DNA from 4 places in the Streptomyces lasalocidi genome. Region 1 is predicted to be linked to each of the others. Evidence: riboswitches for the same ligand, from Rfam matches in the RefSeq annotation. Region 1 holds a riboswitch; each other region holds the start of a gene.
What was found. Region 1 has a riboswitch for cyclic di-AMP ahead of E4U91_RS26035 (M23 family metallopeptidase). Riboswitches for the same ligand answer to the same signal wherever they lie in the genome.
Positions count from the first base shown of each region.

Region 2: linked by a shared signal. The riboswitch ahead of E4U91_RS30750 (M23 family metallopeptidase) and the one ahead of E4U91_RS26035 (M23 family metallopeptidase) in region 1 are both predicted to bind cyclic di-AMP.
Region 3: linked by a shared signal. The riboswitch ahead of E4U91_RS14355 (LysM peptidoglycan-binding domain-containing protein) and the one ahead of E4U91_RS26035 (M23 family metallopeptidase) in region 1 are both predicted to bind cyclic di-AMP.
Region 4: linked by a shared signal. The riboswitch ahead of E4U91_RS21120 (C40 family peptidase) and the one ahead of E4U91_RS26035 (M23 family metallopeptidase) in region 1 are both predicted to bind cyclic di-AMP.

Region 1 is NZ_SZNQ01000001.1:5,774,736-5,776,927, forward strand. It holds gene E4U91_RS26030 (M16 family metallopeptidase) at 1-1,027, shown strand, start outside; cyclic di-AMP (ydaO/yuaA leader) riboswitch at 1,249-1,412, shown strand; gene E4U91_RS26035 (M23 family metallopeptidase) at 1,426-2,178, shown strand.
Region 2 is NZ_SZNQ01000001.1:6,815,790-6,817,981, reverse strand. It holds gene E4U91_RS30750 (M23 family metallopeptidase) at 1-790, opposite strand, end outside; cyclic di-AMP (ydaO/yuaA leader) riboswitch at 795-953, opposite strand; gene E4U91_RS30745 (alpha-galactosidase) at 1,259-2,192, opposite strand, start outside.
Region 3 is NZ_SZNQ01000001.1:3,240,203-3,242,394, forward strand. It holds gene eno (phosphopyruvate hydratase) at 1-157, opposite strand, end outside; gene E4U91_RS14355 (LysM peptidoglycan-binding domain-containing protein) at 456-1,184, opposite strand; cyclic di-AMP (ydaO/yuaA leader) riboswitch at 1,189-1,381, opposite strand; gene E4U91_RS14360 (LysM peptidoglycan-binding domain-containing protein) at 1,577-2,192, opposite strand, start outside.
Region 4 is NZ_SZNQ01000001.1:4,660,849-4,663,040, forward strand. It holds gene E4U91_RS21120 (C40 family peptidase) at 1-954, opposite strand, end outside; cyclic di-AMP (ydaO/yuaA leader) riboswitch at 962-1,137, opposite strand; gene pcrA (DNA helicase PcrA) at 1,368-2,192, shown strand, end outside.

The DNA.
Region 1 (2,192 bases):
GGGGCTCGGGCTGGTCGCCGACGCGCTGCGCGCGCCCGCGTTCGCCGACGGCGAGGTCGAGCGCCTGGTGCGCAACCGCCTCGACGAGATCCCGCACGAGCTGGCCAACCCCTCGCGTCGGGCCGCCAAGGAGCTCTCCAGGCAGCTGTTCCCGGCGACGGCCCGCATGTCGCGCCCGCGCCAGGGCACCGCGGAGACGGTGGGGGCGATCGACGCCGCGGCCGTGCGCGCCTTCTACGAGCGGCACGTCCGCCCCGCCACGGCGACCGCCGTCGTCGTCGGCGACCTCACCGGCGTCGACCTGACCGCGCTGCTCGGCGACACCCTGGGCGCCTGGACCGGCTCCGCCGCGCAGCCGCGTCCCGTGCCGCCGGTGACCGCCGACGACACCGGGCGCGTGGTGATCGTGGACCGGCCCGGCGCCGTCCAGACGCAGCTGCTCATCGGCCGGATCGGTCCCGACCGGCACGACCGCGTGTGGCCGGCGCAGGTGCTCGGCACGTACTGCCTCGGCGGCACCCTCACCTCCCGCCTGGACCGCGTCCTGCGCGAGGAGAAGGGCTACACGTACGGCGTACGGGCGTTCGGCCAGGTGCTGCGTTCCGCGCCGGACGGGTCGGGCGCCTCGATGCTCGCCATCAGCGGTTCCGTCGACACGCCCAACACCGGTCCCGCGCTGGACGACCTGTGGAAGGTGCTGCGCAGGCTCGCCGAGGAGGGCCTGACCGACGCCGAGCGCGACGTCGCCGTGCAGAACCTCGTCGGGGTGGCGCCGCTGAAGTACGAGACCGCCGCGGCGGTCGCCGGCACGCTGGCCGACCAGGTCGAGCAGCACCTGCCCGACGACTACCAGGCCACGCTCTACCAGCAGCTCGCCGCCACCGGCACGGTCGAGGCCACCGCGGCCGTCGTCAACGCCTTCCCGGTGGACCGCCTGGTGACGGTCCTCGTCGGTGACGCCGCCACGATCAAGGAGCCCGTCGAGGCGCTGGGCATCGGCGAGGTGACCGTGGTCGCGGCCGAGTAGGCCGAGTAGGCCGACCGAGCCGCGTCAACACCGCGTGCACCACAGGGGTCCTGGGCGACGGAAGCGTCACCAGGGCCCCTGCGTGTCCGAATTGGGCGAGTGGTTGCCGCTCTGCGCTGTGGGATGCGCTACAAAAGCCCGGTTCCGTTTGGGAATCGGGGGCGAGCCCTTCTAAGTTCATCCGGGCTGTCCGTCAGGCAGTGCGCCGCATCCGCGGCACCGGACAGTCATCGCCGAGTCCCCGTACGGCGCGAGCCAGGGGAGCCGGGGACCCATCCAGTCCCTGGGGTGAATCGGGCGCCCGCGCGTGTCGCGAGGGGGCCCGTAGGAGACCTTCCTGCTCCGAACCCGTCAGCTAACCCGGTAGGCGAGAGGGAAGGAAAGGAACGCACCACTACATGGCGTTCAGCTGCGCCACGGGTAAGCACCGTCGACCCGGCCGTCTCCAGCGCACCACCGCCCGCGCGGCGGGCGTCGCGGCACTCACCACCACCGGCGTCCTGGCCACCGTGGCCTCCCCGGCCCTGGCCGCCGAGCCCACCGTCGAGCAGACCGGGCTCATCCCCGTCCTCACCGTGAACGACTCGGTCGCCCAGCAGGTCGACGACCAGGCCGCCGCGCAGAAGCAGGCGGCCGCGGAGAAGGCCGCCGCGGAGGCCGCTCGCCAGCGGGCGGTCGAGAAGGCGAAGCAGGAGCGCGAGGCCCGGGCCCGCGCCGCCCGCGAGGCCGAGCGCAAGCGGCTCAACATGTTCGTGACGCCGATCGCGCACTCCTACGTGTCCACCGGGTACCGCACCGGAGGCTCGCTGTGGTCCTCCGGCACCCACACCGGCATCGACTTCCACGCCGCGAGCGGCACCGCCGTGCACGCGGTCGGCCTCGGCACGGTCGTCGAGGCCGGCTGGGGCGGCGCGTACGGCAACCAGGTCGTGATCCGCATGAGCGACGGCGTGTACACCCAGTACGGGCACCTGTCGTCCGTGGCCGTCTCCGTCGGCCAGACGGTCGTCCCCGGCCAGCAGATCGGCCTCTCGGGCGCGACCGGCAACGCGACCGGCCCGCACCTGCACTTCGAGGCGCGCACCACGGCCGAGTACGGCTCGGACATCGACCCGATCGCCTACCTGCGCAAGCACGGCGTGGACGTCTGACACCACCCGGCTAA
Region 2 (2,192 bases), 1.0 Mb from region 1:
CGATCTGCTGGCCCTCGGTCACGGTCTGGCCGGCCGAGACGGAGAGCTGCGAGAGGTGGGCGTACTGGGCGTAGTAGCCGTCGTTCAACTTGATGACGACCTGGTTGCCGTACGCGCCTCCCCAGCCGGCCGAGACGACGGTGCCCGCGGCGACGGCCTTGAGAGAGGTGCCGGTCGGGACGACGAAGTCGACACCGGTGTGGTAGCCGCTGGACCACATGCTGCCGGCCGTGTGGTAGGCGGTGCCGATGGTGGCGCCGGCGACCGGGAGGGTGTAGCCGGAGGAGCTGCCGGTGCTCTCGGCGGCCTGGGTGGCCGTCTTCTGCTCGGCCGGCTTCTCGGCGGGGGCCGGGGGCTTGGCCGCGGAGGACTTCGGGGCGGAGGACTTCGGGGCGGAGGACTTCGACGCGGTCGAGGTGCCGGTCGCGGCCTTCTTGCCGAGGGACAGCTTCAGACCCGGGTGGATCAGCGACGGGTTGTCGCCGATGGCCTCGCGGTTGTCCTGGTACAGCTTCTGCCAGCCGCCGGAGACGTGCTGCTCGGCGGCGATCTTCGACAGGTAGTCGCCGGCCCGGACCGTGTAGGTCGCCCGGGCGGCGGACTTCTCGTGCGCGTCGGCCTGCTGCGGCGCGGCGGAGACCGACTGCGCGGCCGCCTGGGCCGGAGCGGCGTGGGCACCGGCGGCCCCCATCAGCGGGAGGGCGAGCGCGGCGCCGCCGGTTCCGGCGACGGCGAGGGAACGGGTGAAACGCTGCATCTTCGGACGGCGGTGCTTACCCTTCGCGGGCATGGCGAATTCCTCTCCGGCGCCTACGAGGTGAGCTGTCGGGTGCGGACTGGAGATGTCCGGCCGTATGCGGGCACACGGCTTTACCCCGAGCCGTTCCGGGAACCGGAACAGGCGTCGTACCTGTGGGTCCCCCGCTCCTGCCGTGCACGGGTGGGTGTGCGGGCCCCGGACGGCGGCAGGATTAGGCGTCCGTCCGGATTGGTGTGGAACGTAAGCGACCCGGACGCACCGAAACAAGCGCCGGTTGCGCGGACCGGGCTTTTCCCTTGATCCCTTTCCGGAATTCCCCGTCACCCAGCGTCGACGGAAAGAGCATTTCCTCCGTCAATTCCCGCGCGGAATCCCAGCATTACGTGAACATGACGGACGACGCACCGTCACGGATATGACGATGCTCACGTGACGCCGCCCCACCTTTCCGCATTTCCCAGCGAGTTGGAATGAAGACCGCCAATTCGGACAGAAGACCTAGATACGGCGTAGGCGTATAACCGTCGCATCCAGATCGCCGCGCAGCCCGGTCCGCAATCCGTGGTGCAGCAGCAGCGCACCCCGGTGCACTTCGCCCGTTTCACGGCATTCGTACGACGCGGTCGGGTCGAGTCCGCGCAGCCGCACCGCCGGCACCGGCTCGCCGTACCGCTGGGCCTCCAGCCAGGCGAGTACCACCGTCTCGTCGCCGCGGACGTACTGCACGGCGCTCGGACCGCCCTGCGCGAGGCCCGGGGGCCGCAGCCGGTAGAGGTCGCCGTGCTGCACCACGGGCCGGATCTCCTTGTAGAGGGCGACCCATCCGGCAGCCTCGGCCAGCTCCTCCTCGCTCCACCCGGTGAGGTCGCCGCCGACCCCGAGCACCCCGGCCATGGCGCTCACGAAGCGGAAGCGCAGGGAGCTGACCCGGCCGTTGAGCTGGGTGTTCGGGCTGTCGGTGACCCACGCGGCCATGACCCGCGCCGGGTGGAGCTGGCTGAAGCCGTGCTGGATGGCGAGCCGGTCCAGCGGGTCGGTGTTGTCGGAGGTCCACACCTGGTCCGTACGACCGAGGATCCCCAGGTCGATGCGCCCGCCGCCGCCCGAGCAGGACTCGAAGGCCACGTGCGGGTGGGCCGCGCGCAGCCGGTCGAGGAGGCCGTACAGCGCGTGGACGTGGTCCACCCACAGGCGCTGCGGGTACGGGTCGCCGGGCCAGCCGGCGTCGGTGAAGCAGCGGTTGAAGTCCCACTTGACGTAGTCGACCGGGGCGCTCGACAGCAGCCCGTCGAGCTGCTGCCAGAGGTACTCCTGGACGTCCTCGCGGGCCAGGTTGAGCACCAGCTGGTTGCGCAGCTCCGTGCGCCTGCGTCCCGCCTGGTGCTGCACCCAGTCGGGGTGCGCCCGGTACAGGTCGCTGTCCGGGTTGACC
Region 3 (2,192 bases), 2.5 Mb from region 1:
GCTCGATGGCCTCGAAGGCGCCCGTGGAGGCGCCGGACGGGACGGCGGCACGGCCGGTGCTGCCGTCGTCGAGGCCGACCTCGACCTCGACCGTGGGGTTGCCTCGGGAGTCCAGGATTTCCCGGGCTACGACGACGTCGATGGACGGCACGAGCATCTCCTTCGTGGATGTGACGCGGGTACACGCAGTACCGCAGTGGCTCTGCGAGATGAGCCTAACCGGCTCCGGCGCTTCGGCCAGCCGATCGGCCACCTCGTGGACAGAACCGAGAGTAAATTGTTCCTGAACTGAACAAAACCCCGGTGCGGCAACCAGGACACGAAAAACCCCGCCCCGGTGCGTACGGGGGAGAACGCACCGGGGCGGGGAGCCCGTGGGGACGGGGGACCCTCACGGGCCTCCACCATGGAGGACCCGGATGTGAGGGCGCTGTGCTTCGGTCACGAGCCGGCTGTCACTTCAGGTGCAGCTGCTGGCCCGGGTAGATGAGGTCGGCGTCCTCGACGATGTCCTTGTTCAGCTGGAACAGCTTCTCCCAGCCGCCCTGGACGTGGTGCTTCGCGGCGATGGTGCTGAGGGTGTCGCCCGCGACCACCTTGTACTCGCCGTCACCCTTCTTGACCTTCTTGCCGGTCGGGGTGGTGACCGTCTTCTGCGACTTCTGCGTCTTCTGCGTCGAGGCGGCCGGGCGCTCGCTGGAGCGGGAGGCGGCCTGGTCCTCGCTGGAGCGGGTCGAGGTGGAGCTCGAGCCGCTGTTCGAGGAGTTGGAGCCGGAGGAGCTGCTGGAGGAGCTCGAGGAGCCGCCGGTGGAGGCGCCCGACAGACCCTTGCCGCAGACCGGCCAGGCGCCCTTGCCCTGGGAGGCGAGGACCTTCTCGGCGATCTCGATCTGCTGGGACTTGCTGGCGCGGTCGGCGGTGGAGGCGTAGGCGGTGCCGCCGTACGCGGCCCAGGTGGAGGCCGAGAACTGCAGGCCGCCGTAGTACCCGTTGCCGGTGTTGATGGACCAGTTGCCGCCCGACTCGCACTGGGCGACGGCGTCCCACTCGGAGGTGGTGGCGGCGGAGGCGTTGCCGGCCGCCATCAGCGGTGCGGCGATGGCGACACCGGTGACGCCGGCGAGCGCGGCGGCGCGGGTGGCCTTGGACGGACGACGGTGCTTGCCCTTGCCGGAAAACAGCATGGATCGATCCCCTCACCGACGCCTGCGAGGTGAGCTGTCGGGTTCGGGCCGGTTGAGTTGCCCGGCCGCACCCCCCTCTCGGACGGCGCGGCTCCACCCCAAGCCGGTCCCGGCGTCGGCGGCCTCGAAGGCCTCTCAACTACCGGACCCGGCACTTACCTTGGGTCCCCCGCTCCTGCCTACGGCGCTTGACGCGACGACTGTTCCCGGGCTGCCGCTGGCAGGATTCGGCGTTGCGACGGCCGGGGCTCGGGTTGCCGAGCGATCTCGACCGTAGACAGGTGATCGACGGAATTTCAAAGACGATCAGGGCTTCTGAGACTCATCCCACACTTTCGCCAAACCGGACATTCAATAGCGAAGCATGACGTGAACTCCCGGGGTTTTTCGCCCTATTCGGCCCCTAGAGACAGGGTCTGACCGGGGACGATACTGCTCGGGTCGGCGCCGATGACGTCCTTGTTCGCCGCGTACAGCGCACGCCACCCGCCCGCGAGGTCAAGGGAGTCGGCGATGGACTCGAGGGAGTCACCCGGGTGGACGAGGTAGCCCTCGCCCGCGGGGGACGCGTGGCGGCCGACGGAGGCGGTGCTGGTGCCGTCCTCGGCCGGGGCCTCCTCGGCACTGCCGCCACGGTGCTTGCCGGTGCCGGACGCCGTGACGGGCGCGCTGTCGGTCGTGTCGGCCGCGGCACCGGTGTCGACGAGGCTCCAGGACCCCACGCCCTGCTCGGACTTGTCCGGAACGTCCGCATACGGGCTGCCCGTGGGTGAGCTGTCCGGCGCCTGCGCGGCGGCGCCACCCTTGTCCGCACCCGTGGACGCACCCGGCACCGTGGACGTGTCCGACGGAACGGACGAAGCGGGCGAAGAGGGGCCGGAAGAGGCGGAGTCGGACGGGGTGGCGCCCGTGTCGCCGGTCGGGGTGGAGGACGCCGACCCGGACGAGTCGGACGAATCACCCGAACCGGTGGCGTCCGTGGTCTCCTTGGAGGAGTCGGACAGCCCG
Region 4 (2,192 bases), 1.1 Mb from region 1:
GGCCTGGGTGAGGCCGGAGCAGTCGAAGGAGCCGGGGCCGGTGGCGCCCCAGACGTACGGCTTGCCGATCTGCGCGCGGGCGAAGGCGAGCGCCTTGTCGGCCCTGGTGGCGTAGGCGGGGTCCGTCGCGGCCGAGCCCGCGGACGGCGAGGACGTCCCTGAGCCCGCCCCCGACCCCGACCCTGATGCCGCCCCCGACCCGGACCTGGACCCGGACGCGCTCTCCTGCTGGGCCGCCCGCGCCGCGGCCTGCTGCTTCGCCAGCGCGGCCGCCTGGCGTGCGGCCTCCTCCTGCTTGCGCTTCTCGATCGCGGCGAGCCGCGCCTTCTCCTGCGCCGTCAGCTGCGCCAGCAGCTCGCGCGCGGCCGTGAGCTTCTGCTGGACGGTGGCCTTGGCGGTCCGCAGGTCGCTCTGCGTGTCGGAGAGCGTCCGCAGGCTCTGCGAGGCCTCCTGGCGCTTCTTCATCGTGGCCGCCTGCTCGGTCACGTAGTCGTCGACCGCGCTCTTCTGCCGTTCGGTCATCCGCCCCATGAGCTGGGTCTGGTCGAAGTAGTCCTGCGGGGTGTCGGCGAGCAGGAACGTCGCCGTGCCGGGGGTGGTGGCGCCGGTGCGGTACTGGGCGGCGGCGAAGGTGCCCAGGTCCTCGCGCGCGGTGTTGAGCTCCTGGGTGCGCCGGGCGACGTCGTCGAGGAGGCCGTCGACGCGCCGGCGCTGGGTGGCGGTCTGCTCCTTGGCGGCGTTGTACTTCTCGGTCGCCGACTCCGCCTGGCGGTACAGGTCGTCGACCTTCTTCTCGACCTCTTCCAGACTGGGCCTGCCGTCGTCGGCGGGCGCGGCGTGCGCCGTCTGGGAGAGCAGGGCCACCGAGGTGAGGGCGGCGGTGGCGAGGACGGGCGGGCGTATCCCGGCCACCCGTGGTCCCGCGGAGCGGGGCTTGCGGTGCTGCGACGCCAAGGGAGGCGACTCCTTCCACGGTCCGCCTACCGGGTTAGCTGTCGGGTTCGGGCGGTCGGTCGGAAGGGTTGCCCTACGGCCGTGTCCCCCCGCGGGAGGACGGGCCGATTCACCCCAAGGATCTCGGTGGGTCCCCGGCTCCGGCTGCCGTCGGGGGCGGGCCGGACTCGGCGGAGGCCGCGCGGCCCGGCGACGTTCGCCGGTGGGTGTCGTACGGCCTGCCGGAACGGTAGCCAACGCGTGGGGCGCCTGGGAAGGTTGACGGGTGATATGCCCGATACATTTTCGTGACCTCGGCGTGTCCGGATCTGCACCGGAGCACAGTGTGTCGCGAAGGGCGCGGAGCGTCACGACTGCCCAGTTTCCGGGAGGGCGACCGGGGTGTCAGTGGGGCCCCCTAGACTCGTAGAGCGATGAGCAGCCTCTTTGACGACAGCTTCCTGGCGAACCTCCAGGCCCCGCGGGGCCACGAGGAGGAACCTCCGCCGCCCCCCGAGGACGATCACCTGCCGGAACCGCTTCCGGACGATCTGTTCGCCGGGAAGTTCGACGCGCCCCCGGACCGGGAGACCCACTACCGCGACGGCGCCCCGCGCCCGGTGCTCGACCCGGCGGCGCTCCTGGACGGGCTGAACGACAACCAGCGCGCCGCGGTCGTGCACGCCGGCACGCCCCTGCTCATCGTCGCCGGCGCCGGCTCCGGCAAGACCCGCGTGCTCACCCACCGCATCGCCCACCTGCTCGCCGAGCGCGACGTCCACCCGGGCCAGATCCTCGCGATCACCTTCACCAACAAGGCCGCGGGCGAGATGAAGGAGCGCGTCGAGCAGCTGGTCGGCCCGCGCGCGAACGCGATGTGGGTCATGACCTTCCACAGCGCGTGCGTGCGCATCCTGCGCCGCGAGAGCAAGAAGCTCGGCTTCACCTCGTCCTTCTCGATCTACGACGCCGCCGACTCCAAGCGCCTGATGGCGCTGGTCTGCCGTGACCTGGACCTCGACCCCAAGCGCTTCCCGCCCAAGTCCTTCAGCGCCAAGATCAGCAACCTCAAGAACGAGCTGATCGACGAGGAGGACTTCGCCGCCCAGGCCACCGACGGCTTCGAGAAGACCCTCGCCCAGGCCTACGCCCTGTACCAGTCGCGGCTGCGCGAGGCGAACGCCCTCGACTTCGACGACCTGATCATGACGACGGTCAACCTGCTGCGCGCCTTCCCGGACGTCGCCGAGCACTACCGC